2 regions of the Lysinibacillus sp. NPDC096382 genome follow, and region 2 is predicted to be linked to the other one. Evidence: riboswitches for the same ligand, from Rfam matches in the RefSeq annotation. Region 2 holds a riboswitch; the other holds the start of a gene.
The links. A riboswitch is a leader RNA that binds a small molecule or an ion and turns the genes downstream of it on or off. The one in region 2 is predicted to bind glycine.
Positions count from the first base shown of each region.

Region 1: it holds a riboswitch for glycine, as region 2 does, so the genes downstream of both, ACIQZA_RS21000 (amino acid permease) here and gcvT (glycine cleavage system aminomethyltransferase GcvT) in region 2, are expected to answer to the same signal.

Region 1 covers NZ_JBIWFC010000020.1:8,511-11,728, reverse strand. Annotated here, with positions in the region: gene ACIQZA_RS21010 (lipoate--protein ligase family protein) at 1-215, opposite strand, end outside; gene ACIQZA_RS21005 (rhodanese-like domain-containing protein) at 807-1,196, shown strand; glycine riboswitch at 1,818-1,894, shown strand; gene ACIQZA_RS21000 (amino acid permease) at 2,059-3,218, shown strand, end outside.
Region 2 covers NZ_JBIWFC010000003.1:252,875-256,092, reverse strand. Annotated here, with positions in the region: gene gcvPA (aminomethyl-transferring glycine dehydrogenase subunit GcvPA) at 1-444, opposite strand, end outside; gene gcvT (glycine cleavage system aminomethyltransferase GcvT) at 469-1,572, opposite strand; glycine riboswitch at 1,855-1,947, opposite strand; gene ACIQZA_RS07530 (shikimate kinase) at 2,092-2,607, opposite strand; gene comGF (competence type IV pilus minor pilin ComGF) at 2,805-3,218, opposite strand, start outside.

The sequences.
Region 1 (3,218 bases), on a different contig from region 2:
ACAAAGCCTAGTCCTTGTTCTCGTACCGCTTCTAGATTAATATCTCTGTTTGCTTGCTGAAAATAGCCAATCGAAAGTGTTGCTGGCTCCCACTCATAAAAACGAATGACTGGTGGAATTAAACCTTCACTATGCCAATCAAGTAATGCTTCATCTAACGCCATATTAAAAGAAGGGCTACATTTCCCTGAATTTAGAAAATACCAAGTTGTCATATTTTCATCTCCTACAAATATTTAATTGAACATTAGCAACGTGTACAAAAATAAGTCTCATCACCATAACGTGGGCGTTCCGGCTGGTCGCTTTGTTGCTGCCGCTTCGCTTTCGCACAGTTAAAACATTTGTTGCTGCCGCTTCGCTTTCGCACAGTTAAAACATTTGTTGCTGCCGCTTCGCTTTCGCACAGTTAAAACATTTGTTGCTGTCGCTTCGCTTCAGCACAGAAAACATCCGCTTCGCTGTAGGATCTCATCTGTGACGCTATGATCCTCAAGGAGTCCCCCTGCCTTCACTCCAATCAACCTGAATATGGCATACGTTTTAACAAATGTCATCCTACTCTAGGTGATGATTAAAAAACAATACTTCTCAAAATTTTGACACTCTGCGTTTAGTTCTATTTTTTATTGAAGTAATCGTCCACCCTAGTCTATGAATGTAGTGGGATGATTCCACTAATAACATCCAGAAATTTAGATAGATTAATTCTAGCCACAATGTAATTTATTTTATCAAACTCATTGGACTATCGCTAGCGCATCTTTTATAATAATAAAGAAGATAGAAAGGGGTAAGAAATTTTGTTGAACATACTTATCACAATCGGTGTTATTTTAGTAGTTGTAATTGCTTATATCGGCATTAATGCCCTACGACTAAAAAAAGCCGTAACAAACCTAACACAAGAACAATTTATTGAAGGCTATCGTAAAGCACAGCTTATTGACGTACGTGAACAAAAAGAATTTGATGCTGGTCACATCCTTGGTGCACGCAATGTTCCTTCGACTACTCTACGTCAACGTCACAAAGAAATTCGCCCAGATTTACCAGTATATTTATACTGTCAAAATACAGGCCGTAGCTCACGTGCTGCTCTATTTCTTAAAAAACGTGGCTACAACCAAATTTACCAACTTCAAGGCGGCTTCCGTACTTGGACAGGTAAAGTAAAGTCCAAAAAACAAAATTAACAAATCAATAAGACATTAGTGACTAATATAAATACATCTACTCATGAAACAAAGTAAATTTATTTGTATTTACCTATATCAATTTTGTTTTAAACAAAATGTAAACCATCTCAGATGACTATGAGATGGTTTCTTTTTGCAAAAAATTCTGAGTTTCTACTATATTATATATATTGTTTAACGTCTGACAAGTTAGTTCTACAGAAAAGGATAAAACAACGTGAGGTAATATACTCATTACATTCACATTCCCATCATCAACATGTGGTTGATTTTTTCGTTCCGACTCAGCGCTTTCCTAGGGGCGTCCGATGACCCGCTAATCCTCAAGAAGTCGCTTTAGTCTCCTCTCCAATCGACTTATAAAATGTCATTCATAATTTTCGTAGATGCGCCACTTTATACTACGAATTAAATAGTATCCTTAAATTAACGTATGTCTAAAAATACTATTTTTCGTAAAGTATTTACCTAGATGAACTCCATTCTTCTTTTTTTCTGAAAATGTTTGAAATTTACCCTTGAATAATTAACTAGGCACTGATAGGATTTATAATATCTTAAAATAATGTCATACAGACATACAATATAAGCTATGAATGCTATGGATAACACTATAGCAGGAGCAGTTCTGGAGAGAGCGCATTTTGCGTCGCCGAAGGGTTCACTATCTCAGGCAAAAGGACAGAGGAGTAATATTAACTTTCAACACGAAAGCTATACCATACGAATGTTTTTCTGTATTTACATACAACATCCGTAATCGGTATTTGTTATTCTGTCGTTTACGAGACTAGTGTCATTACTAGTCTCTTTTTTATTTTCCAGTCATAGTTTTTACGTATCTTTGAGGGGGATCAACGTGGAACAACAACAATTAAAACGTGAATTAAAAAATCGCCATGTGCAGCTCATAGCGATCGGTGGAACAATCGGTACTGGTTTATTTTTAGGTTCAGGTAAAGCCATTGCTTTAGCGGGACCTTCCATCATCTTTGCCTATCTCATTGTCGGAACCGCCTTATTTTTTGTTATGCGGGCATTAGGTGAATTATTATTATCGAATACTGGCTATACATCATTTACCGATTTTGCATCCGAATACATAGGTCCTTGGGCAGGTTACATCACTGGCTGGACATACTGGTTCTGCTGGATCATGACCGCTATGGCAGATATTATTGCAGTCGGCGTTTATACACATTATTGGTTTGATATACCTCAATGGGTGCCTGCAATCGGATGTTTAGTACTGTTACTAATTTTGAATTTGTTAACTGTAAAACTATTTGGCGAACTAGAATTTTGGTTTGCCCTTATAAAAGTCATCACCATTGTGGCACTGATTGTTATTGGCCTAATCATGTTATTTACAGGCTTTCAAACAAGCTCTGGCACAGTGACAGTTGAAAATCTTTGGACAAATGGCGGGTTATTCCCGAACGGCCTATACGGTTTCCTAATGGCATTCCAAATGGTTGTTTTCGCCTTTGTTGGTGTCGAATTAGTAGGAGTTTCTGCTGCAGAAACGGCCAACCCTAAAAAAAATATTCCTTCTGCCATTAATAAAATTCCATTACGCATTTTATTATTCTACGTAGGAGCGTTATTTGTTATTTTATGCATTAATCCTTGGTATGAAATGTCTGCATCAAGTAGCCCATTTGTACAAGTATTTACACTAGCTGGTATTCCAATTGCTGCAGGTATTATTAATTTTGTCGTTCTTACATCTGCTGCTTCAGCAGGTAATAGTGGTTTATTTTCTACTAGCCGCATGCTTTTTAATCTTGGAAACAACAAGCAAGCTTCGCCAAAGTTTGCAAAGCTCAATAAAAACAGTGTGCCAAGTAACGCACTCGTTGTTTCTGCAATTGTAGTTTCCGCTGGTGCATTACTAAGTAAATTAATGCCTGAAAATGCCTTTAGTGTTGTGACAACGATTAGTGCTATTTGCTTTATATGGGTGTGGAGTATTATATTAATCTCTCATATCATTTATAAACGTAAAAATCGCGCACT
Region 2 (3,218 bases):
AAGCATACCTGCTTCCGCTAATGCTGTTCCTCCATCGTACATAGAAGAGTTTGCAAGATCCATACCTGTAAGCTCTGCAATCATCGTTTGGAATTCAAAAATTGCTTGTAATTCCCCTTGTGAAATTTCAGGTTGATATGGAGTATACGCTGTGTAAAACTCTGAACGAGAAATAACATGATCCACGATAACCGGTTTATAGTGGTTGTATACGCCAGCACCTAAAAACGATACGTTAGCATTTGTATCTTTATTTTTCGCAGCCATTGCCGTTAATTCTTTTAATAAAGCTGATTCAGATTTTGCTTCTTTAATATCATATAGGCCTTTAAAACGTACTTTTTCTGGAATATCCCCAAATAACTCATCAACTGAGGATACACCGATTACGTCTAACATTTCTTGTTTATCTTGCTCCGTCATTGGTAAATAACGATGTTTCATAAATGTAGGTCCCTCTTTTCAATATTATTTTGAACGCTTGTAAAACGGTGTTTCAACTGTTACTACTTTTAAGTGCTTACCACGAATTTCGATTTCCAATTCAGTTCCGATAGTTGCGAATTGGCTGTCAATTAATGCGTGACCAACATTACGTTTAGAAGAAGGAAGCTGTGTACCTGTTGTCACTTCACCGATTTCCTGACCATCCTTAAACACTTTGTAGCCATGACGAGGAATTCCTTTATCAATCATTTCAATGCCAACAATTTTACGTGACAGTCCATTTTCTTTTTGTGCCGCTAATGCATCATGGCCATTAAAGCCCTCTTTATTTAACTTCACAGCAAAACCAATACCAGCCTCTAGAGGTGAAATTGTTGTTGATAGCTCTTGACCGTATAATGGAAGACCTGCTTCGAAACGAAGTGTATCACGGCATCCTAGACCTGCTGGTATAACGCCTTTGTCTTTTCCAGCCTCTAAAATTTCGTTCCATAAAGCTTTAATATCTTCTGGAGAGCCGTATAATTCAAAACCATCTTCCCCCGTGTAACCGCTACGGGATACTAATGCTTTATGACCAGCAACTTCAACGTCTGCTTGGAAACGGAAGTATTTAATCGTTTTTAAATCAGTGTCTGTTAATGTTTGAAGAACTTCTTCTGCTAATGGACCTTGAAGGGCAATTTGTGCATAAGCATCTGATTGATTGTCGATCGTTACATCATATTGATGTTGGTTTTCCATCATCCAATCATAATCTTTTTCAATATTTGCCGCATTTACGCACAATAAATAATGATTGTCTGCTAATTTATACGTTAATAAATCATCAACAACGCCACCATCTTCATAGCACATTGCATTATATTGCGCTTGACCTACTGCAATTTTTGAAATATCATTTGTCAAAAGATTTTGTAAAAAATCTAGTGAATTAGGTCCAGTTACTAAAATTTCACCCATATGTGATACATCAAATAAGCCAGCACGATTACGAACTGCATCATGCTCTTCTTTAATAGAAGAGAATTGTACTGGTAATTCCCATCCGCCAAAGTCGATTGTTTTACCACCATACTTTGCATATTCTTCAAATAGAGGTGTACGCTTTAATTCATTCGTCATTATTTTTGCCCCCTTAAATGGTAGTTACATTTTTTACTGGTAGTAGTTCGTCTGCTTTTTATAAGTGCAATCATGCTTCCCCTGTTTGTTCATTCAATTAAGGAATAGAAACTAACAACATTAGGCAAAACATTTAGACATAAAAAAAGACAGACGAACCCCTTTTCGGGATTCTCTGTCCTTAAACCTGAAAGTTACACCAGACTGGCTCGCATACCTACAATGCCAAACAGCCGGCTTTCCCCTTTGGTGGCTGTAGTACTACAGCTCTCTCCAGAGTTGCGTCTTGTACGAGTCCTTTTACCTGAGAGATTCATAACATTTTGTTATTTGCTCCTTCGGTGACGTCTACACGTGCTCTCCCCGCACAATCATCCGCCCAAGATTCATCTTGGTACTATTTAGTATTCAATGAACATTTAGTTACTTATTTGTCTATATCCTAACATTAATTGCATTGAAAAGGCAATCATTTTTTAATTTATATCAAAACACGAACGTTTGATTCATTTATTTTAATCAACGTTCGCCTTTTAACCTTTTAACTTGGAATACTAAATACTCAAGAATTTGGCGGAGTGTTCTGCCCTCTGTTAACACTTGTATATGTCCAGTTTCACGATAGAATCTTCTTCTGTAATGATACAGCTTCTCTAGCTCCTCTTTCGTTGAACTCTGTACAATTGGTCTGTTCGGATCATGCTGTATTCGTTTGTATATATCTTCGAATGTCGCATCTAAAAAAAACACGAGCCCACTGCGTCTCATTATTTTTCGATTTTCAGCATTGATTGCAACTCCACCACCTGTTGAAATAATACAAGCTTCGTCTCGGAAATTTTTCAAAAATTCTGTTTCTATTTCTCGAAAACGTACTTCTCCATATTTTTCAAATATCTGTGGAATTGTCATTCCCTGCTGCCGAACGATCTCATGATCCATATCATAATAAGGCATCTTTAACAAATAGCTTAAACGTCTTCCTAACGCACTTTTGCCGGAGCCCATAAAACCAACTAAATATATTTTTCGCATTCGAATCACCTTCTTATAACTACGATTCTACACTGTCTGACAAAATTTGTCCTAATAAATTTATCGTAGCTCGAATATTCAGCTTTTCTAGGTCATTATATGTTCGAAACTGAATCTCATAAGACATACAATACGTAAGAACAAAAGTAGTTACAAAAAATAATAATGCAATTGCGATTAAAAATATAGCCCCTCTGTCACTTTTCAATAACTGGAACATAGAAAGTTCGCTCCTTTTTGATACCACTTGGAAGTTCTACAGCTACTGTTAACATATTTTTTTCAAATTGGAACTGACATTTGTTAATATCAATTAGCATTGGTACATGACCACCATTTACTTGTTCACGAATTAAATTGCTATAACAATCAATATTATGAATAGTATCTCCTTTCTGGAAGGTTATTCTCTTTTGGTCTTGTCGAATCGTAAATGAAGAAATATCATTTAAATACATATTCAAATCATAAACAAAAACCTCCCACTTCGATTGTTCATCAGATAGTACTGTTGTTTTCATTTCTACAAACCAAAGCATAATGAACACAACAAGGTGTGCAATAAGCACAAAAACAACTAATTGAAATAAGGCTTCTAATAATGTATAGCC